DNA from 3 places in the Pantoea agglomerans genome. Region 1 is predicted to be linked to each of the others. Evidence: predicted binding sites of a transcription regulator. Region 1 holds the regulator's gene; each other region holds the start of a gene.
What was found. Region 1 encodes LexA, which represses DNA repair genes until DNA is damaged. Its sites were predicted from a motif close to TNCTGTATGTACATACAGNA; they were not measured.

Region 1 (7,640 bases):
ATTTCCCGGTTCTCTTTGGGGCTCAGGCCGGAAAGCCACGCTTTACGCGCGTGGATAATAAAGGTGTCGCAGCCGCCGCGCTGCGCGACGGTGCCGACAAAATCGGTCAAAAATGCGTAGCTGTCCTGATCGTCGATGCCGATGCGGGTTTTTACCGTCACCGGTATTGAAACCACCTGACGCATCGCGTCGATACATTCAGCCACCAGCGAAGCTTCCGCCATCAGGCAGGCACCGAAACGCCCATTCTGAACGCGATCGGAGGGACAACCGACGTTGAGGTTCACCTCATCGTAGCCACGCTCTTCTGCCAGCTTCGCGCACTGGGCCAGCGCCGCCGGATCGCTGCCGCCAAGCTGCAGCGCAACCGGATGTTCCGCCTCGCTGTAGGCCAGATAGTCGCCCTTGCCGTGAATAATGGCACCGGTGGTGACCATTTCGGTGTAGAGCAGCGCGTCGCCGGTCAGCTGACGATGAAAATAGCGACAGTGTCGGTCGGTCCAGTCGAGCATCGGCGCGATGGAAAAACGTTGCGAGGAGAAAGAGTTGCTCATGAAGCGCAGAAAATCCGTTAAGGGTGATGATAATCTGCGCAATGATAGCACATTAACAGGGTGCCGGGCGACTCTGCGTCGCCCGGTTTAGAGACGGCTAAGCATCGCCGATCAGAAGTTAAACCCGAGCTGCATCATCGCGCCCCAGGTATTGTTGTCGCCCACTGAACCAGCCAGATCCAGATGCACCGCATTGCTGAACGGCGATACGCCAAAACCGGCGGTAAAGACATTTTCATCGTTGGATTTCATATCCGCGCGGTAGCCAGCGCGCAGTGCCAGCCAGTCCAGCACACGGTATTCCCCACCGACGCCAGCATACTGGCTGCTCTCTTCCGACTTAAAGCGTTTCGTTTCGGTGAGATCCACATCCAGCGCCGCGGTAAAGGGACCGCCGCTCCAGGAGAGGCCAGAGGTCACCAGCGGACGGATCTGGTAGGTGTCGCGATAGCCGTTGGTCTCTTTGGTCTTCAGATCGCGCGACACCAGGTTCTGCCCGGTAACGCCCAGCGTCCAGTTATCGCCCAGCGGCGTCGCTAAACCAGCGTCGACGTTAAAGCCGGTATTATCGTTGCGGTAGCGGCTGCCGTTGAGGTCGTTTTTATCGTAGTTGTAGATGCTGGCGGTGTAGTTATAGAGCCAGGTTTTCTGAATTTTCGGCGTCACGCCGAGCGAAACCGGATGGCCCGCCACGTTAAACTCGTGCGCCACGGCGATACCGTAATCGGTGACCAGCGCCGCCAGGCCGTTTGCGCTGGAGCGCAAATTATTCTGGTCGCCCGGTACGGGAATACGGGTGCCGTCCGCTACGCCGTTAAGATAGTCGATATCGCTCTGCGCCACGTTGGCACGCAGGTGAACCGTGCCGTACGCCTTGGTGATAAACGCAAACGGCAGGGTTTCGTTAGGGACCGTAACCGCCAGCGCGACGCCCGCCGTACCGTTGGCCTTGTTACCGCGCAGATCGCGCAGCTGGTTCGCCACGTCCCGTGACGCCGCTTTAAGCTGCGGATAGCCGTTAAGATAGTCGCGGAAGGTCAGGCCGTTGATAACGTCACGATAGCGATTAACGGTATCGCTGATGTCATCGACCTTATCGACCATCTTGTCTTTATCGGTAATTTGCAGGCCAGCAGAGGGAAAGATAATGCCGACATTGTCGTCCGGCTGCGCACGCGTCATCAGCGCCGGGTTCGCCAGCACGGCGGAGCTCCACGTCGAGGAGGCGACGCCGGTACCGCCCATCGCGTCGTTGCGCGCGTCATACCAGGTTCCCGCAGCCATCGCGGAAGAGGAGAGAAAGAGCGCGTTTAAAACAGCAGGATATAAAAGCGCAGAGCGCCGGGTGGTTTTGTTCGCCATTTGTCTGCCATCACCTTGATCAGGAAAACATTCATCATCGGAATTTGTCGTTAGCGCTATTGTGTATCGCGGCTAACGGTTCATTGCTGTGAATTCAGTTGAAACAGCACTGTTATTCGCCGGATTGGATGTTTTAGCTACAAATCGGCGCTTTTATTATTTAGGGGGATAATCAAAAAGGATATTGAGGCCAGCAGTTGCTTAAGGCCTCTTGAACATTAGTGCTTAACCTGGTGAGTTGTAAAGCAAAACTCTCTTTTTGTTAATTTATGTCTTAACAATGTTGGCACTGATTAGCATTAGCGAAGCGAGTTCACCAGCCAGCGGCCAGCCTAATGTATTGATATTAATGGAAGATGACAGGTTCGGCTCTGAAAGCGCGCAACCTGAGCGCAAGCGCATCGGGTGTGATAAGATAACATCTCGTTTTTAGCGGAGAATCACCATGTCGACAATGACGCCAGATAAAATCATGACCCAGGCAGAGAAGCTCTGTCTGCAACGCGGGGTGCGCCTGACAGCGCAGCGCGCTGAGGTGTTACGTCTGATGGCTGCGCAGCATGGATCGATTAGCGCTTATGATTTGCTGGATCAGCTACGCGCCAGCGAGCCACAGGCAAAGCCGCCGACGGTCTATCGCGCGCTGGAATTTTTGCTGGAACAGGGCTTTATTCACCGCGTGGAGTCAAACAACAGCTATGTGGTTTGCCACCATTTTGAAGCGCCGGCGCATACCTCAGTGATGCTGGTCTGCGATCGCTGCGCGGCGGTCACGGAAAAGCAGGCGCAGGGCGTAGAGAATATTATTGCCGATCTGGCTGGCGAGGCGAGCTTTACGCTACGGCACAGCGTGATTGAGGCGCACGGTCTCTGCATGAGCTGTGCGGAAGTTGAAGCCTGTACGCATAAGGATAGCTGCGGGCACGATCATGAATCAGAAGGGAAAAAGCGCGGAAGAAGAGGCTAAGCAGCACGTCCCTGTGCCGGTCGCTCAGGCGAGGCCTGAGCGAGAAGATTACCAGCGGTAATCTTTGTTATTGCTTTCCCAGTCTGAGACCTCTTTCTCGGCCTCATCCTTAGCGTAACCGTAGCGTTCCTGAATTTTGCCGACCAGCTGATCGCGTTTGCCTTCGATAACCTGCATGTCATCGTCGGTCAGCTTGCCCCATTTTTCTTTGAATTTACCTTTAAACTGCTTCCAGTTACCGCTCGCTTCGTCTTTGTTCATGTCAGACCTCCACGTCATCCTTAGTTTTACATACCACCACATAATGGTGATACGACAATACAAAGCGCTGCTGTGTCGCGCTGTTGTAAGTTAATTATAGTAGACGAATCGGCAACTGCCGCAGAAATACAGAATAATCTGTTTAGCGCAGCGCGTTAAGGCTGCCGCTGCGCGCGATAATCAGTTTGCAAACCAGCGGCTTAGGCGCCATTCGCGCCGCCAGATCCACCAAAGCGAAACGCCGCGCAGCGCAAGAAAAACCGTTACCGCCAGCCACAAACCGTGGTTGCCCAGCCAGGGCAAGGTCAGCAGCGTCAGGAAGTAACCGAGCGCGGCCACCGCCATGCTGTTGCGCATTTCGCGCCCGCGCGTCGCGCCGATAAACAGCCCGTCCAGCAGATAGCACCACACGCCAGCCAGCGGCAGAATGATCTGCCAGATAAGATAGCGATCGACCAGCTGCTGCAGCGACGCCAGCGAAGTCAGCATCGACACAATAGCGTCACCGCTCGCCGCATAGATTAGCGCGAAGGCGAGCGCAACCATGCCCGCCTGACGACAGGCGGCGTGCCATACCGACAGCAGCCTGTCGCCGTCGCGCGCGCCATAGGCCTCGCCGGAAACGGCTTCCACCGCATAGGCGAACCCGTCGAGCGCATAGGCGGTAAAGGTGATAAACATCAGCAGGACGGCATTGGCGGCGACGATCTCTGGCCCCAGGCGCGCGCCGATAAGCGTCAGCGAGGCAAAGCAGAGCTGCAGCAGCAGGGAGCGCAGCATAATGTCGCGGTTAAGGCGCAGCAGGCGGCGGATATCGCCGCGCCAGCTCCTCTTCAGCATCGTCATTGATATGCCGCGTAGCTTCAGAACCCGCCATACCATCGCCAGCCCTACCGCCAGCGTGACATATTCCGCCAGCGCCGTCGCGGTCGCCGCGCCGGCCACGCCCCACTTCAGACCGAGCACTAGCCAGAGATCGAGCAGAATATTTACCGTGTTGCCCACCACCAGCAGCACAACCGGCGCACGGGCATACTGCACGCCCAGCAGCCAGCCGAGGATAACCATATTTGCCAGCGTTGCCGGCGCGCTGAGCCAGCGAATATGGATAAAGATGGCGGCCTGCTCCAGCACCTGGGGATTGCCCCCCGCCAGCCGACCCGCCAGCGCGCTAAGCGGATCGCGCAGCAGAATAAACAGCAGGCCCGCAAGCAGCGCCATCAGCAGCGGCTGCGTCAGGGCGCGCGCCAGCGCCTGCGCATCGCGCGCGCCAAAGGCCTGCGCGGTAAAGCCGGTGGTGCTCATGCGTAAAAAGAGTAACAGCATAAAGACGAAGCTGGTCGCGGTCGCGCCAATCGCTACGCCGCCAAGGTAAACCGGACTGTCGAGATGGCCGATAACGGCGGTGTCCACCAGGCCGAGCAGCGGCACGGTGATATTAGAGAGGATCATCGGCAGCGCCAGCCGCCAGAGTTGTCGATCGTCAGCAGAGAAGAGACGCATCAGCCGGTCCATGCCTGAAAACGTAAAAAGGAGCGAGGCGGCCTCAATGCGGCGCTAGCCGCAGGAGGAGGCGCGTGAAAAGATTATCGTACAGACGCCTGGCGAAGCGATACAGGCGTCTGAAGGCGAGCGGTCAGAGCCACTCGCCGTTGCGCACCACGCCCACTGCCAGACCTTCAACGGTCAGCGACTGCGTGCGGGTATCGACGATAATCGGTTCGAAGTCGTTGTTTTCCGGCAGCAGATGAACCACGGTGCCCTGCTTTTTCCAGCGTTTTACCGTGACTTCGTCATCGATACGCGCCACAACAACCTGACCGTTACGCACATCCTGCGTTTTATGCACCGCAAGCAGATCGCCATCCATAATGCCGATATCTTTCATCGACATACCGGCAACGCGCAGCAGGAAATCAGCAGAGGGCTTAAACAGGTCGGGATCGACTTTATAGTGCGTCTCAATATGTTCCTGAGCCAGCAGCGGCTCGCCAGCGGCGACGCGGCCGATTAACGGCAGCCCGTTGGACTCTTCCTCTTCCATCAGCAGGCGAATGCCGCGTGATGCGCCAGAAACGATCTCAATAACGCCTTTACGCGCCAGCGCTTTAAGGTGTTCTTCGGCGGCGTTGGGGGAACGGAACCCCAGCTGCGAGGCGATCTCCGCACGCGTTGGCGGCATGCCCGTCTGGTTGATATGGTCGCGAATCAGGTCATAAACCTGTTGCTGCCTGGTGGTTAATGCTTTCATCCCGCCCCCTGGTTGTTTATACAGTCGCTGTGAGTATATACAGGTATTGGTGAAATGAAAACCAAAACCCAGGGAAATAACAGCCGTTTGGGCCATTGTGGAAAGCCTACCGCAAATGCGTCCAGAGCAGCGCGATCCAGATGAACAGCGCCAGTATAATAGCGAGCAAAACGGCGGCGGAGCCCATATCTTTCGCTCGTCCCGACAGCGGGTGACGCTCCTGGCCGATACGGTCGACCACCGCTTCGATTGCGCTGTTGAGGATCTCGACAATAATCACCAGCACCACCGATCCAATCATCAGGATGCGCGCGACGGTGTCGACATCCAGCCAGCAGGCGATAGCGATAGCGACGATGGCGGCCGTGGCCTCCTGACGAAACGCGGCTTCATGCTGCCAGGCGGCGCGCAGCCCCTGCCACGAGTAGCCTGCCGCTTTTACAATCCTGAGCAAACCGGTGGTATTACTTGCCATTGCGAGGGAACCCTTTAGGTTGTTTGACGTCAATGTCTGGGCCAGGTGCGTTTGGCACCACCACAGATCTTCGCAGCACTTTCTGATATGCTTGCGGCGCTTTGCTAACAAGAGGCTTCATGTTGTCTATGTCAGGTTGGCGTAAACTTTATTATAAATTGTTGAATTTACCACTCTCTGTTCTGGTAAAAACGAAGGCTATTCCGGGCGATCCCGTTTCCGAACATGGACTCGATCCAACGCGGCCGATTATGTACGTGCTGCCATACGATTCCAAGGCGGATTTGCTGACGCTGCGCCAGCAGTGTCTGAAGCATAATCTGCCCGATCCGCTGTCACCACTGGAGATTGACGGCTCGATACTGCCGCGCCACGTGTTTATTCACGACGGCCCGCGCGTATTCCCCGCTTTTGGGCCGAATACCGAATCGGTGAAGATTTTTCACGAGTATCTCGATCTGCACCGTAACAACCCTCAGCTCGATATCCAGATGCTGCCGGTTTCGGTGATGTTTGGCCGCGCGCCCGGCCGCGAGGTTCAGGGCGACGATGCGCCGCACCTGCGCGAGCTTAACGGGGTTGAGAAGTTTTTCGCTATCGTCTGGCACGGCCGCGACAGCTTTGTGCGCTTTTCGCCAACCGTCTCGCTGCGCTGGATGGCGACGCAGCACGGCACCGACAAATCCATCGCGCAGAAACTGGCGCGCGTGGCGCGTATTCATTTCGCACGCCAGCGTTTAGCCGCGGTTGGTCCGCGTCTGCCGGCGCGACAGGATCTCTTCAACAAGCTGCTGCAGTCCAAGGCGATTGAAAAAGCGGTGGAAGAAGAGGCGCGCAGCAAAAAGCTCTCCCATGAGAAGGCGCAGCAAAACGCCGTTGAGATGATGGAAGAGATCGCTGCCGACTTCTCCTATGAGGCGATCCGCGTCACCGATCGCGTCATGGGCTGGCTGTGGAGCCGTCTCTATCAGGGCATCAACGTCAACGGCGGCGAACGCGTGCGCCAGCTGGCGGAAGATGGCCATGAGATCGTCTATGTGCCCTGCCATCGCAGCCATATGGATTATCTGCTGCTCTCCTACGTCCTTTATCACCAGGGCCTGGTGCCGCCGCATATCGCCGCGGGCATCAACCTGAACTTCTGGCCCGCCGGTCCGATCTTCCGTCGCCTGGGCGCGTTCTTTATTCGCCGTACCTTTAAAGGCAATAAACTCTACGCCACCGTATTCCGTGAATATCTCGGCGAGCTGTTCAGCCGCGGCTATTCGGTCGAGTATTTCGTTGAAGGTGGGCGCTCACGTACCGGTCGCCTGCTCGATCCGAAAACCGGCACGCTGGCGATGACGCTGCAGGCGATGCTGCGCGGCGGCAAACGTCCGATTACGCTGGTGCCGATCTATATCGGCTATGAGCACGTCATGGAAGTGGGTACTTACGCCAAAGAGCTGCGCGGCGCGGCGAAAGAGAAAGAAGGCTTTATGCAGATGGTGCGCGGCCTGCGCAAGCTACGTAACCTGGGCCAGGGCTACGTTAACTTCGGCGAACCGCTGCCGCTGGTGAACTACCTGAACAAGCAGGTGCCGGAGTGGCGCGACGCTATCGACCCGATTGAACCGCAGCGTCCCAGCTGGCTGACGCCGACGGTCAACGATATTGCGGCGCGTCTGATGGTGCGCATCAACGAAGCGGGCGCGGCTAACGCCATGAACCTGTGCGTTACCGCGCTGCTCGCCTCACGTCAGCGCTCACTAACCCGCGAGCAGCTGATCG
Region 2 (7,640 bases), on a different replicon from region 1:
ACTATGGGCGGCTTATCATAAAACTATTCATTATTACGGATTACGGTACTCTTCGTACGTTCGTGGTTCTGGATCGCCTTCTTTGCGATACAGTTTATCGGCTGCCTGCCGCTCTTTAACGTAAACCAGGGTTTCCTGCAGCTGGCGCTGCTCTTCAACCGGCATGGTATTAATCACGCCGCTGTTGATGGAGGCCTGAATTTTATCGAAGATTTCTATCGTAAATCCCAGGAACTCACTGTCGGTAAGGATCTCGTTCCGGTAAAGCTCACTGAGCGTTTTCTGCTTATCTAACTGCGTCTGGAGATCCGCTACCTGTTTGGTGCAGGCGTCCAGCTGCGCTGAGTCTGAAGCGTTTAAAGCCATTTTTCACTCCCTCTTTAGTTAACCGTTATTTAATTAAACAGCATCATCAGTGTAATCCTCTGTCTCGGGAGTTAACAGCGTGTGGTTTACCTCAGAACATCTGTTTCTGTTATAAAATTATCTACATTTAGGTTTTTGTTTTAATTTAATTAATTCATTCGGGATTATAACCTGCCTGTTTCAGCGTGGGGCGAGGGCGATCGAGGTCGGCATTCCTTGTGGAATGCGCTCTGATGCGGGGTTAGAGTGGGTTTTTAATAAGTCAGGTTGAAGTTTTTTCCGGCCAGCCTGCGCAGAGCGGCCGTCGCTTGATGCAGCGGAAGATCGGAAGGCCGAAAAGTTAATTTGCCTGGCTGCTGGCTCAACTGGCGAAAGGTGCCAGGATTAGCCCACAGCTTAATTAACCTTGATGGAGTCTCCCTATGGGCCGAGTTAAGATCCGGTGCCAACAGTGTGGAGAGCGCCGTTTCCAGTACACCCTGCAAAATGATGAAAAACATACCCCTCACGGCGCTGTCTGCTTGAGCTGCGGCAGGTGGATTGACCGAAATAATCTCTATCAGCTTGCTCTGGTCAGGCGGCGGCCGGACGAGCGCGACGGCAGCTGAATAAACGGCCGGGCCAGGCTGCACTACTGCAACCGAAGTGACAGGCCGCTGATGCAGTGACTCTGCCTTTCCCGTCAAAAAACCTGCTTTCCTGTCGCCTGTCCAGGGCCTGCAGGTGAGATATCCTTTAGCCCTTAAGTGGTGTCAGCTAGACTCTACTCAATCGTCCACGCCGTTTTTATAATGACGGCGGAAGTTTAAAAACAGGATAACCCGCTGATAACGCCTCTTTATCCGCTAAAACAGAATAATTTAAAGGCTTGCAATGAAAATCCGCTTTCTGTCAGCCAATGAGCATAAGCTGACCGAGGTACGAAAAATCCTCGAACCGGTAGGCGTCGACGTTCTGCCTATCGCCCGCCGTATCGATGAAATCCAGACGGAAAACGAAATTGCGCTGGTGCGCGACAAACTCACTAAGGCCTTTTCCATTATCGGCCGTCCGCTCTTTGTCGAGCATACCGGACTCTACCTTGATGGGCTGAATGGCCTGCCGGCCGGGCTGACGCGCATCTTCTGGAACCGGCTAGAGGCGGAGCGTTTCGCCAAGCTGGTGCAGGGACTCGACAGCCAGGCGGTCACGGCGAAAACCGTGCTGGGCTACTGCGACGGACGCAAAATGTACCAGTTTCACGGCGAAGTTCGTGGCACCATCACCGCCCAGCCCGTCGGACCGCGCGAATTTCAGTGGGACTGCGTCTTTATTCCGGAAGGCCATAGCCAGACCTTCGCCGAGATGGGCGAGCTGAAAAATGAGATCTCTATGCGAAAGCTGGCGCTCGACCGCTTCGCCGAATTCCTGAAAACCGCCCGAGGAGTGGCATGAAACCTGAACTAAAACGCGCCTACGACTCCGGCAAACTGATCCTGTTCGCCGGTGCGGGCATATCGCGCAATCTGGGGCTGCCGGAGTGGCATGAGCTGATAGCCCATCTGGCGAATGAGCTGGGCTACGATCCCAAAATATTCAACACCTACGGCACCCATCTTTCGCTGGCGGAGTATTACAAACAGAAGAAAGGTTCGCTTGGCCCGCTGCGCAGCTGGATGGATCGCGAGTGGCACCGGCCGGACATTGATGTCCGCTCCTCAGAAATTCATACCATGATTACCCAGGGCAACTTTAGCCGCATCTACACCACCAATTACGACCGCTGGCTGGAAGCAGCGCACGAGGCGCACGGCGTTCCCTACAGCAAAGTCGCCAACGCGGCGGACCTGGTGGCGCTGACCGAAGACAAGCGGCATATCATCAAGCTGCACGGTGATTTCGACGACGATACCTCGATTGTGCTGGATGAGAGCAGCTACTTCGAACGTCTCTATTTCGATTCGCCGCTCGATATTAAACTGACCCACGACGTGATGGGCAATTCGGTGCTGTTCGTCGGCTACAGCATCAGCGATTTTAACATCCGCCTCTTGTTTTACCGGCTGACCAAAATGTGGGGCAGAACCGGTCTGGCGACCGCGCGGCCAAAGTCTTATCTCTTCACCAACCGTAACAATCCGGTGGCGCGCGAGGTGCTGGGGCAGTGGGGCATTGAAATGATCGTCTCGGAAGAGGACGATCCGCGCAAGGCGCTGGCAGACTTCCTTAACGAGCTGATTTCATAATGAATTATCGCTCTTCACCTGTTAAGACAATCGCCTTGAAAAAAGGATGCAATCCGGCCGCATGAGGGATATACTGTATATATTAACAGTATCGGAGGGGCAAAAATGGCTGTCGAAATTAAATACGTAGTCGTCAAGAAGGGTGAAGAGAAAATGACGTTTGCCAGCAAAAAAGAGGCGGATGCCTACGATAAGATGCTCGACATGGCGGAGGCCTTTACCGACTGGTTAGCGCAGCATCAGCCCGATATGGACGAGTCTCAGGCGGAAACCCTCGGCCTGCTGCTTGCAGAGCAGAAAGAGGCGATTCAGCATATTCTGCGCACCAGCAAGCTCCCGGATGCGTCTGACTCCGCTGATGCAGCGAAAAAGGCTCGCGCGGCAGAGCACGCTGATGAAAATGGCGAAGGCGACGTTGCGCAGACCAAAAAGGTGCGCGCCGTTAAAGCGGCTTAAGTTCCTGCATCACACTAAAAACGCGCCGCAGTGCTTTTACCTGCGGCGCGTTTTTGTATGCGCGAAGCGTCTGTAGTCAGGCGCGTAACTTTCTATGCGTCAGTGAGCGAACAGAGAAAAGGTGCCGGAGTAGTAGCTTACCATCCACGCCACATAGACCAGCCACACCACCATACCCGCCGTTAATCCGAATTTACCCGTCATCAGCCTGCCTCCATTAAGTGTGCGGTTATCGAAACCGTTTACACAAATTGACAGAAGGTGGCGCGGGCTGGATTGTTCTGGATCAAAAAACCTGCATACAGCGATTAGCTGCTACATCGGCCTCGATCAAAAACCTTAGCGCAGGTCAGTGCGATCGCCACGCGTGGTGGGGTGAGAGACCACCAGAAACTCAACGTCGCTGTCGCTGTCGTTTCGCGCCTGATGTTTTGCTTCTGGAGGAACTTCCAGCCCCTGATGTGAGTTGAGCAGGTGACGCTCGCCCTCAAGCTCCATACAGAGGGTGCCGCGCAATACAAAAAAGAACTGACGACTCTGGGCGTGATAGTGACGAATTTCCTCGGTGCCAGCGGGCATCCGCTCGTGGATAATGCTGAGATCCTGCCGCTGCATCAGTATCCAGCCGTCGCACTGGTCGCCCCAGATATAGTGTTCGGCGTTCTCTTTCAACACCATAATGATCTTCCTTTCTCGTTCCGTGGAACCGATACCATAACGATTCTGAGCGGAAAAAAACATGCCTTTTCAATCATCTCGCTATGAATGCGCGCTTTTCATACGGCGGATAAAAGAAAACCCGCCGCTGGCGGGTTTTAGGGTGAGGAAGTGCGGCAGAAATTACTGCGCCGGACGCTCTTTATTACGCGAGCGCAGCTTTTTCACCAGGCGGTGCGCCTCGGCCTCGGTGGCCACCGCAGGCGAGGAGCCGCGCAGCGGCTTACGCGCCGATTCATGCAGCGTCAGCACGGTCAGCAGACCAATCACGCCTGCGCCCATCAGATAGTAGGCGGGCATCATCAGGTTATGGGTTTTGTCCACCAGCCAGGCGGTAATCAGCGGTGTGGTGCCGCCGAACAGCGAGACGGACAGGTTAAAGCCGATGGCCAGCGCACTGTAGCGGATATCGGTAACGAACAGCGCCGGCAATGTGGCAGGCATCGAGCCGCTGAAGCAGGTATGCAGCGCGCCCAGCACGATCAGTCCGGCAAACACCAGCCACATATTGCCTGAGGCCACCAGCATCATGCAGGGGATCGACAGCAGGATCAGACCGATAGCGCCGCTGCCGATGACCGGACGGCGGCCCAGGCGATCCGCCCAGTGACCCCAGAACAGCGTCAGCGGCATCATCACGAACATCACCACCATAATCAGCAGCAGGCTGCTCAGCTCGCCCATGCCGAGGACGCCGGTCAGGTAGCTCGGCATATAAGAGGTCAGCATGTAGTTGGAGACGTTAAACAGCAGCACCAGACCAATACATTTCAGCATCGGCTTGTGGTACTTCTTCAGCATCTGCATCACCGTCATCTTCGGTTTGCTATGCTCCAGCGCCTCCTGCTTCTCCATATGCTGCTGGAACGCCGGCGTCTCTTCCAGCTTCAGACGAACGTAGAGGCCAAACAGGCCGAGCGGCGCGGCGACGAAGAAGGGAACGCGCCAGCCCCAGTCGAGCATGGTCTGCTCCGGCAGCACCGAGGTAAGCGCCGTCACAAAGCCGGCGCCCAGCAGGTAGCCGCCCAGGGTGCCGAACTCAAGAAAGCTGCCCATAAAGCCGCGACGGTTATCGGTGGAATACTCGGCGATAAAGGTTGCCGCGCCGCCATACTCACCGCCGGTAGAGAAACCCTGCACCAGCCGTGCTACCAGCAGCAGTATCGGCGCAAGAATGCCGATGCTGGCGTAGGAGGGGATCAGGCCAATACAGAAGGTGCCGATCGACATCATGATCATGGTCATCGCCAGCACCTTCTGGCGGCCGATGCGATCCCCCAGCGGGCCGAATACCAGTCCGCCGATAGGGCGCACCAGGAAGGCGGCGGCGAAGGTGCCGAACGCCGCGATCAGCTGCGCGGTGTTACTGGCATTGGCGAAAAAGACTTTACCAATGGTCACGGCGAGATAGCTATAGACGCCGAAGTCGAACCACTCCATCGCGTTGCCCAGCGCCGCTGCGCCGACCGCGCGCTTCAGCATATCGTTATCGACGATGGTGATATCGTCGACCGTCAGCTCTTTCTGCTTTTTCTGCCAGAAATGCTTTTTGCTTTTATCTGTGGGTTGATTCCCGGTGCTCATAATATCCTCATTAACCAATGAGGCTCTTATAGCTTTCGTCGCCGAACTGCCAACAAACTATGGGAAAGAAAGCTATAAGCAGCCTGTTAAAATAAATTACGGCAGCTTGTTTACAACAATTTACCTTACTATAAAAACGGCCTCGCTTTCAAATTAGCAGATTTTTAGGCTGATATAGCCGAACAAACATGCAGTTGATGCCGTAATCACGGGTCAGCATGGTTTAAATCGCTTTGTCTCAGGAAGTTAGCCTGTAAAGAATCCGTAAAAAAAGAGCCTGGTAAGTTTAAAAACACAAATAACCCTGTTTATTATGAGGTCTAGTCAGAGGGCGTATTTTCATGAATCTGGCCTGAAAATAATCGACACCCTGTAAACCCAGTTTATAAGCCGATCGAAAATGTCATCAATCTGTCACCCCTTAAATCACGCGTTATTGCCGCCGCCAGCTAACATTCAGAGATAGTGTTGTTTTGCACGCGCCGCTCAAATCCGCGGCGTCTTTTCTGGAGGGGTTATGGCCCGATTTAGTGACAAACGTATCCTGATTACCGGCGGCACCAGCGGCATGGGGCTGGCGGGGGCGCAGCGCATTCAGGCAGAGGGCGGCCGCGTTGCGGTAACCGGGCGCAATGCCAGCCGACTGCAGTATGCCAACAGCGTGCTGCACGACAATGCGCTGCTGCTGCGCAACGACGCCTCGCTGGAGGCGGATATCGAGGCGCTGGGTGAAGCGGTGGAAAAGTGGGGCCGGCTGGATGGGCTCTGGCTGAATGCTGGTTATGCCGAGCTAAGCGAACTGGAGTCGGTGACCGCAGAGTCGTTTAACGCCATGATGAACGCCAACGTGCGTGGCCCGATGCTTCAGCTCGCCAGGCTCTCTTCTTTGCTTAACCCTGGCGCATCGGTGGTGGTCACCTCCTCATCCTCGACCTATGAAGGCGCGGCAACGACCAGCCTCTATGCCGCCACCAAAGGGGCGATTATTGCCATGGCGCGCAGTTGGGCATCGGCGCTGGCGCCGCGTGGCATACGGGTGAATGTGGTGGTGCCGGGGCCGATCGAAACCCATTTCCGCGATTTTATGCCGGAGACGGCGCGTCAGCAGTTCGAGGATTTTATCGTCAGCCAGGTGCCGCTGAAGCGGGCCGGGAAGGCGGAAGAGGCGGCGGCGGTCGCGCTGTTTCTGCTCTCCAGCGACGCCTCTTTTGTGACGGGCAGCCAGTACGCGGTCGATGGCGGCCTGGTGCGCTACTGAAATCTGGGGCAGCCTGCGCTGCCCGTTAAGCGATTAACCCGGATAGATGCCGCGCTCTTTACGCGCCATCAGAATGCGTTCGCAGGCGACGATATAGGCCGCGGTACGCAGCGAACACGCTTTCTCTTTGGCTTTGTTCCAGACGTGTACCATCGCGTCGGTCATGATCTTATCCATGCGCGCGTTGATCTCATCTTCGCTCCAGAAGAAGCTCGCCATATCCTGGACCCATTCGAAGTAACTGACCGTTACGCCGCCTGCGTTACAGATAACGTCCGGCACTACGATGATGCCGCGTTCGGCCAGCACATCGTCCGCTTCGGGATAGGTTGGGCCGTTGGCGCCCTCCAGCACCAGCTTGCAGCTCAGCCTTTCCGCGCGCTCGCGGGTGATCTGTCCTTCCAGCGCCGCAGGGATAAAGATATCCATTTCGGTGCGCCAGAACGCCTCTTCATCGATCTTTTCCGCACCGGGGAAGCCGAGGATCTGCTTGTGCTCCTGCTGCCAGCGCGACAGCTCCGCCATATCGATGCCGTTGGCGTTGGCGAGAGTCGCACTGTGATCCTGGATCGCCACGATAAAGGCGCCTGCTTCATTGAAGAGACGCGCCGCTTCGCTGCCGACGTTGCCGAAGCCCTGCACCGCGACGCGCGCGCCCTCAACGGGAATGCCCGCGCGGCGCGCCACTTCGCGGCCGGTAATAAAGACGCCGCGTCCGGTCGCCTTCTCGCGTCCCAGCGAGCCGCCCAGGTGGACCGGCTTGCCGGTGACTACGCCGGTTACGGTGGTGCCGCTGTTCATGGAGTAGGTATCCATCATCCACGCCATCACCTTGCTGTTGGTGCCGACATCCGGCGCGGGAATATCTTTCTGCGGGCCGATAATGATGCCGATTTCGCTGGTGTAGCGGCGCGTCAGGCGCTCCAGTTCGCCTTCCGACAGCGCGAAGGGATCGCAGCGGATACCGCCTTTGGCGCCGCCATAGGGCAGATTGACCGCGGCGCACTTGATGGTCATCCAGGCGGAGAGCGCCA
Region 3 (7,640 bases), 1.3 Mb from region 1:
AACGCCTCAGCAGCGAACAGGCGATGAAGAGCGCGCTGATGCAGCAGGAGTAGCGGCAGCACAAGCGAGACGACGCGCGAAAGAGGCGGCTGAGGCTGCCTCTCTGCGTAGCCAACAGCCCGCGGTGCGCTAATATTTTCTGGGAAGACAGATTGACGTTTAGCTTGCTTATCTGTGGCGCGCGTGCGTTAATCGTTTGTCAGTCTGATTAGCAGACAATTTCAGAGTTAGTTTATATTGTATTTCTCATCTCAGTGGGCGCCACAACAAGCCTTTCTTTTTGAGTCTACCTCAGGTTCTGATTTATTTCTGCCATTCAGCCTCTTATGCCGTAAGGCTAACTAAAAAGGTTTTATATTATGTCGAATAAAATTTTCGGAACCGTGAAGTGGTTTAACGCAGAGAAAGGTTTTGGTTTTATCTCTCCGGAAGATGGCGGTAAAGACGTTTTCGTCCACTTTTCTGCTATTCAGGGCACGGATTATCGCTCGCTTGACGAAGGTCAGCGCGTTGAGTTTTCTGTTGAGCAGGGGCCAAAGGGGCCGTCAGCCGTAAACGTTGTGGGGCTTTAAGATTAGCCTTGCAGCCAGACGCTTCCGGTGACCGGGTACAGCATCCTGTCTCTGCGTTCGAACGGTGCAATAGCAATCCTTATGGCGCGACATGCATTTTTTGCAAAAGCGCTATGATTCTTGCCGACATCTCCGAACGTTAAGGGTTTTGCCGCTCTCTTGCAGAAGAGAGAGTAAAAGCCGCGCATCCGCCTGTTAAGGCATCCTCCGGGATGCCTTTTTTATTGCCGCAGGAACAGCGGCACGCCTGATGACGTCAGCGCCTTACGCCAGCAAAAAAAAAGCCCCCAAAAGGGGGCAAGGGGTTGGAGTAACAGCCGCTCAGTAAGGTTCGTGGATTTCATTACCGAGCCGCTTAAATATAGCCAACCCCTGGGATAATTGCCTGTAAGAAGGGCGATATATATATGTAGAGGTCTAACCATTAGGTTTCTGTAGAAATGGAGTGGTTGAAATATATTGCTTTTTTAATTCTGAAAACGATTACTAAGAATGCTCCGCAAGTCGCCTCTGACAGCAAGATAACTGGAGCGTGCTGGATGGGCCACGCTTTCCTGCTGAGCAGCAGTTGCAGCAGAGGTGACGCGCGCTGTCGTGGAAAAAAGAGATAAAAAAGCATCAGAGGTGAGCAAAGAAAATAAAAAATACCCCCGCAAAGCAGGGGGGAGTCATAGCAGATATAAAACGGACTCGTCGAGCAATATCTCTGGTGGAGGCTTCGGCTCAGAATTAATTTTAAGCATAACACAGTTAATAAAGGCCGCTATTGATTTAAAAATAAATAATTGTTTTAGCCTCTAACGATCTGGCTTCTACCTTTCAAGGTGATGTTATTATATGGCTGCTATTAATATAGCGATTTTAGCCTTTTCCAGTAAAGAAAGGGGGGGTTAATACCTCTGGCGATAGCGTACCTCTCTTTTATCTGCAACAACGACCCAATCCATTTTGACCGGACGACAGAAAGAGAGGGGAGGCGATACGGCAGAGGAACAGGCAACGGCATCGCGGCGTCGCCAGCAGATAAAGCTGAGCGTGAGTTGAGCAGGCGTCGCGCATATTATCGCCATATCAGTTTGAATTAAGTCGATATTTTGTTCAGGACGGCGCCGCAGGCTCCAGGCTTACAAAAAATAATCCCTTCGGCGTCAGTGGCTTCAACATTTTTGCTGTCGCTGCGCCTTGCCTAAACCATGAGTTTGATATTACTGTATTTATATACAGTATCCAGCAGAAGGAGTCTTTCTCATGAAGTTATATCGCCCCGCGGAAGTCCGCGACCTGTTGCCTTTGCCGCTTTATATTGAGCGCGTGCCCTGTGGTTTCCCGTCGCCGGCGCAGGATTACATCGAAAAACGTATCGACCTGAATGATCTGATGGTGCAGCACCCCAGCGCAACCTACTTTCTCCGCGTCAGCGGCGATTCAATGATCGACGCGGGCATCTGCGAAGGGGATATGATTGTCGTCGACTCCTCGCTGACGGCAAAACATGGCGATATTATCGTCGCCGCCATTGACGGTGAATTTACCATCAAGCAGCTTCGCATCCACCCCTCGGTGCTGCTGATGCCCGCCAACAGCAAACACAGCCCCATCCCCATCAATACGCCCGAAGGTCTGCAGGTATTCGGCGTCGTCACCTACGTCATTAAATCGACGCACTGATATGTACGCGCTGGTGGACGTGAACAGCTTTTACGCCAGCTGTGAAACCGTCTTTCGCCCCGATTTACAGGGGGTTCCCGTCGTGGTGCTCTCCAACAACGACGGCTGCGTTATTGCCCGCAGCGCAGAGGCCAAAGCGCTCGGCATCAGCATGGGCGCCCCCTTTTTTAAGCTGAAAGAGGCGCTGCGCCAGCACAGGGTGCAGGTTTTCAGCTCTAACTATGCGCTCTATGCCGATATGAGCCTGCGGGTCATGACCACGCTGGAGGAGATGGCACCAGCGGTGGAGATGTACAGCATCGATGAGGCCTTTCTCGACCTGAGCGGCGTCAGCTTTTGCCAGCCGCTGGAGGCCTTTGGCCGGGCGGTGCAGGCGCGCGTGAAGCGGGAGCTGCATCTGCAGGTGGGCGTTGGAATTGCGCCCACCAAGACGCTGGCGAAGCTGGCCAACTACGCGGCGAAAAAATATCGCGCTACGCAAGGCGTGGTCGACCTGTCGCACGCCGAGCGGCAGCGTAAGCTGATGGCGCTGGTGCCGGTAGAAGAGGTGTGGGGCGTCGGCGCGCGCATCGGGAAAAAGCTGCAGCAGATGGGCATCGAAAACGCGCTGCAGCTGGCTGACAGCTCTACCTGGGTCATACGCAAGCACTTCAACGTGGTGCTGGAGCGCACGGTGCGCGAGCTGCGCGGGGAAGCCTGCCTGGACCTGGAGGAGATGGTGCCGACCAAACAGCAAATCGTCTGCTCACGTTCGTTTGGCACGCGCCTTACCGAGTACGGTGACGTGCGGCAGGCGGTTTGTCAGTACGCCGAGCGGGCAGCGGAAAAGCTGCGGCAGGAAAACCAGTATTGCCGGCAGATCGCGGTATTCCTGAAGACCAGCCCGCACGCGGAAAACGAAGCCTACTATGGCAATCAGGCTATGGGGCAGCTGCTGACGCCGTCAAACGACACCCGCGATATCGTCCGCATTGCAACAGAGGCGCTGGATCGCATCTGGCTGGACGGCTACCGCTATATGAAGGCGGGCGTTATGCTGGGGGATTTTTTCAGCCAGGGCGTGGCGCAGCTCCAGCTATTTGACGCTTACGGGCCGCGAGCCAACAGCGAGGCGCTGATGCAGGTGATCGACAGAATTAATCAGGCGGGCAGGGGAACGCTCTGGTTTGCCGGGCAGGGCATCGAAAAGAGCTGGGCCATGAAGCGAGAGATGCTGTCGCCAGCTTATACCACGCGCTTTTCAGATTTGCCGATCGTCAAATAAGCGAGCGGCCTGATGTCTCAGTGTTTCTTCACGCTGGAGGGGAGCGGTTCGCTATAGCCGCGCGGGGGTTCGGTGACGGCGCGCGCCGAGGGGAACTCCTGGCGTATCTCCGCCAGCGCCAGCGTCAGCGCCTGTTTCCTGTCGCTGTCGCGCTCCGTCATCGCCATCGCTTTCAGGCGATTCGCCAGCGAGGCGCCTGAAATTGAGGCATTTTGTTCAAGCAGCGCGGTGACCGCTTCGCCAATCAGGTAATCAGTGAGTTTTTCAATCTTACTTCTTTGCATAGCCGCATCTCTTATTACAGTGTTGCCCGTTAACGGGAGAGAGACGGAAGGCGCGCTGGCTGTGTGCAACTTCGCCTGTGGCCAGTGTCCGTCAACATGCTCTCCCTGACACGTTCCACTGTGAATCATGCTGCGGGCGGGGGACGAACGCAATGGCAGCCTGCAATTTATCATTCACGCTTAAATAGCAGGCCAATAAGTTTTTGATAGTGCTGCTCTTCTTCCGGAGTGGATGCCAGCTCAAGACGCGCAAGCAGCTTTGTGCAGAGCATTTTCCGATTGAGCTGTTTACCGGCGCGCAGAATCTCGACCACAATTTCACCTAAGGTTTCCTGCTGGCACGGCAGCACGGCCTGATTGAAGTAGTGAGCAATATCACTGGCTGCGGTTGACCTGTTTCCAGTCTGGCGCATAAGCAACCCTTAAATATCCGTATGGTTAAAATGTAATCAGCTAAGCGATGCTTAAAGTTATACAACTTATGCAAGCTTGTACAGAATTACCTGCACTGGCGGGCGTTTATTTTTTGTGCTTTATCGCTATAGCAATATTAACAACGGGTTAGCTGAGAGCGGGCACGGCCTGGCGTCAGTTTAATTTACTGGCCAGCAGGCGAATGGCGCGCTCGCAGGCGGCTTTGGTCTCTTCATCCTGCGCCCGCGCGCCTGCGCGGTAAAGCGCGCCAATAATTTCCTGTAGCGGAAGCGCTTCGCCAGGTTGCAGAAGTTGCGCCACCACGCGGCCTAGCAGAGCATAAACTTCCTGGTTGTCAGCAGTTTCATTGTGGTTCACTCTGTCTCCTGGAAGGCGATAGCAAATAGGTAATCTCTGGTACATTAACTTTTTTACTGCTTTATCGAAAATCGGCCGTGTGAAAAAAAGATGCGGCGCGCAATATATTTAGGAAATAATTATTTCCTAATAGGCCAAATGAATTAATCCAGAATGCCAAGCAGCATATTAATCGTTTCTGCTCCATTAGTCACATCCTGAACTTTGCCAACCACGCGCATGCCGAACGCCACGCACAGCAGCAGGCCCGCTGCCGTCTCCGCATCCAGCGCAGCAGAGACCGATCCATCCTCTTGCCCTTCGCGAATCAGGGAGATTAAAAAGTTGCGGTTGCGCAGCACCGCCTGACGCACCAGGTCGGAGAGTTCAGTATCCAGGCTCTGCAGCTCGACGGTGCTGCCGACCACCAGGCAGCCGCGGCGACCTTCGATTTCACGCGCGGAGTCGAGGTAAAACTGCAGCAGCTCGGCAATGCGCGCTCTGCCGGTGGTATGCGGCTGAAGACGCGCGCGCAGGTCGGCACCGCGCACGCTGATATAGCGCTCAAATACGCGCAGGAACAGGGTACGCTTGTCTTTAAAAGCCTTATAGATACTGCCTGCCGTCAGGTTCATCGCTTCGCTGAGATCGGCCACCGACGAGGCGTGGAAGCCTTTTTGCCGGAAGACAATCATTGCGTTATCGAGGGCGGTATCGGTATCGAAGGCTCTGGGCCTGCCGCGCTCTCTGACCGGCGCGGCGGATGTCCGGGATGTCGTCATTGCTCAGTTTGAAAAGGTATTTGCTGCCAAATTACCACAATCGCAAGCCTCAGGAAAAAAATAAAAGTCTGGCGGTGCGGTGCGTGGGTTAAAACAAATGCGTCACAGGCGACAGCGAGAGAAATAAGCAGGCTAAATAATTACTTTTATTAACCAGAACGGGCAGCGCTATGGCGGACGCGCGCGCTCAGAAATTTCAGATATGCAGCGATAATTTTTACGCTGCCGGCGCGCTGGCCTAACCTGTGGACGTCAACATAAAAAAGGATGACTTATGAAATCTCTCTCAACGTTTGGTGCCGCAGCGCTTGTGGCATTCACTTTCTCTGCCACGGCGGCTGAACCTGCCACGATGAAAAACCCCATCAGCGTTCACGTGCTGAATTTGCAAACCGGTATTCCTACCGCTGGCGTGGCGGTGGAGCTGGATCAAAACCGCAACGGCAGCTGGGTTAAGCTCGCCGAGGGGGTCACCGACGCCAACGGCCGCATCAGCGCGCTCTATCCTGCGGGCAAGCAGGCGGAACAGGGCACCTATAAGGTGGTGTTCAAAACCGGCGACTACTACGCTGGCGTGAAGCAGAAGACTTTCTTCCCGGAAATCCCGGTGATCTTTACCCTGGAGAACACCAGCCAGCACTACCATATCCCGCTGCTGCTCAGCCCTTACGGCTACTCTACCTATCGCGGCAACTAAGACCTGTCGCGGCAACTAAGCGGCATCAGATAAAAAACAGCCTGACGCGGGATAGCGCTCAGGCCTTTTTTTTACCGGGCCGGGTAACAGATCAATCGCGGACCGGCGCGCAACGCGGCGAAATTAAGCGAAAACTAATCTTTATTACGTAGGCTGCAGCAGCTGATAACGGCAGGTCAGGCGCCTGCTCAGGAGAGAGGGAACGCCTGGTGCCGTAGCGCACTTTGTCAGTCAAACCAGATGCTGATTGTTTTGACCGGAGCCTACCTTTTTGCTGCGACTGCTTTTTTTGTTAATCGGCGCGCCAGTGCTGCGCGCCAGCTGGCCAGCTCTGCTGGCGGCCGGCACGCTGTGCCTCAGTGCCAGCGCGGCCATTGTGCTGGAGAGTTTTTATCACGCCACCCTCTCCGTACCGCTCTGCCTGCTGAGCCTTTTTCTCCTCGCCGAAGGACTTATCCAGGCCTGGCGTGCGTGCGCCGGGTTTGAGCGCGGCTGGGCGGCGCAGAGCAAAGCGCTGACGCTGCTGCTGCTGGGCGCGGCGCTGCTGGCTGCGCCGCACGAGAAAGGGAGCTGTGGCGCCTGGCTGTTTGCGCTCGCCTTTTTGCTGGACGGCGGTTTTCGCATTATCGCCTGCGCGCTGATGCGCTGTCGCCGCTGGCACTGCAAGCTGGCGATCGGCGGCGGCGAATGGCTGCTCAGCCTGATGATCGTCACGGACTGGCCGCTGCCCCATCGCGTGCTGATCCCGGCTGGATTCGCCGTGGTGCTGCTGGGCTGGGCGCTCTCGCTGCTGCAGATCGCCTGGCAAATCCGCGCCTTGCCGCCGGAGACCAGCGTAGCGGCGCTGCCGCTGTTTACCCGTAAAGGGGTGCGTAATCCGCACGGGCTCGATTACCGCCACGTTCCCTGCGACGGTACGCCCGCCAGCGAGCCGCTGACCATCTATATCTGGACGCCGCTGGGATCGGGCAGCGTTGCCGGTCGTCGTCCCTGGTTTGATCGCTGGGTCGCCGCTATCGATCACCGCGGCCAGGTTTCTACCGGTCATACCTCGCTGGCGATGGGCGACAGGCTCTACGTCAGCCTCTATCCGGTGGAGGATATAACCGGCACGCTGGGCGGCGTGCTACAGATGCTGCACGCGCGTGAAGAGAACGACGTTGCCGGCTTTCACCAGCGCTCGCTTGAGCGGGAGATCAAAGAGTGGTGCCTGCCCGATAAGCGCCTTTCGCTGCCGCACTATAACCAGCAGGCGCTGATCAACTACTGGGCGAGCCAGGGCCAGGATTGTCGCTACAACCTGACGTCGCGCAACTGCTCCACCAGCGTAATGCAGGCGCTGGACGTCGCCACCGAAGGCCTGCTGGGGCTGCGCGGCGTGCGCGGCTACGCGGCGCTGCTCGATCCTGACTTCTGGCTGCTGAGCCTGATCCGCAGCCGGGCGGAGGGGATGACGTGGACGCCGGGTCTGGTCATGGATTATGTTCAGGTGCTGCGCCGGGTGCTGGCGTCTCAGCTGGGGGGTAATAAGGGTCGGGACCGGGTTGCGGAGCGCGTGCGGAAAAATAATCATGCCTGCCAGACCGAGCGCGGCTAATTATT

Region 2: a site for LexA is predicted at 2,663-2,682, ahead of LB453_RS01395 (YebG family protein). Genes of this name have one in related genera too.
Region 3: a site for LexA is predicted at 1,779-1,798, ahead of umuD (translesion error-prone DNA polymerase V autoproteolytic subunit). Genes of this name have one in related genera too.

Annotation. Positions count from the first base shown of each region.
Region 1 covers NZ_CP083809.1:3,734,699-3,742,338, forward strand. The annotation lists gene dusA (tRNA dihydrouridine(20/20a) synthase DusA) at 1-554, opposite strand, end outside; gene LB453_RS20555 (conjugal transfer protein TraF) at 666-1,916, opposite strand; gene zur (zinc uptake transcriptional repressor Zur) at 2,362-2,883, shown strand; gene LB453_RS20565 (CsbD family protein) at 2,932-3,144, opposite strand; gene dinF (MATE family efflux transporter DinF) at 3,325-4,647, opposite strand; gene lexA (transcriptional repressor LexA) at 4,781-5,395, opposite strand; gene LB453_RS20580 (diacylglycerol kinase) at 5,502-5,870, opposite strand; gene plsB (glycerol-3-phosphate 1-O-acyltransferase PlsB) at 5,999-7,640, shown strand, end outside.
Region 2 covers NZ_CP083808.1:305,121-312,760, reverse strand. The annotation lists gene LB453_RS01415 (hypothetical protein) at 34-366, opposite strand; gene LB453_RS01410 (hypothetical protein) at 621-1,052, opposite strand; gene LB453_RS01405 (non-canonical purine NTP pyrophosphatase) at 1,240-1,800, shown strand; gene LB453_RS01400 (SIR2 family protein) at 1,797-2,591, shown strand; gene LB453_RS01395 (YebG family protein) at 2,697-3,047, shown strand; gene LB453_RS01390 (cupin domain-containing protein) at 3,387-3,725, opposite strand; gene proP (glycine betaine/L-proline transporter ProP) at 3,888-5,348, opposite strand; gene LB453_RS01380 (SDR family oxidoreductase) at 5,866-6,606, shown strand; gene LB453_RS01375 (Glu/Leu/Phe/Val family dehydrogenase) at 6,640-7,640, opposite strand, start outside.
Region 3 covers NZ_CP083809.1:2,386,829-2,394,468, reverse strand. The annotation lists gene LB453_RS14090 (hypothetical protein) at 1-53, shown strand, start outside; gene LB453_RS14085 (cold-shock protein) at 360-572, shown strand; gene umuD (translesion error-prone DNA polymerase V autoproteolytic subunit) at 1,821-2,240, shown strand; gene umuC (translesion error-prone DNA polymerase V subunit UmuC) at 2,242-3,504, shown strand; gene LB453_RS14070 (hypothetical protein) at 3,522-3,788, opposite strand; gene ycgZ (regulatory protein YcgZ) at 3,959-4,201, opposite strand; gene LB453_RS14060 (hypothetical protein) at 4,377-4,580, opposite strand; gene LB453_RS14055 (TetR/AcrR family transcriptional regulator) at 4,724-5,341, opposite strand; gene uraH (hydroxyisourate hydrolase) at 5,616-6,038, shown strand; gene LB453_RS14045 (hypothetical protein) at 6,310-7,635, shown strand.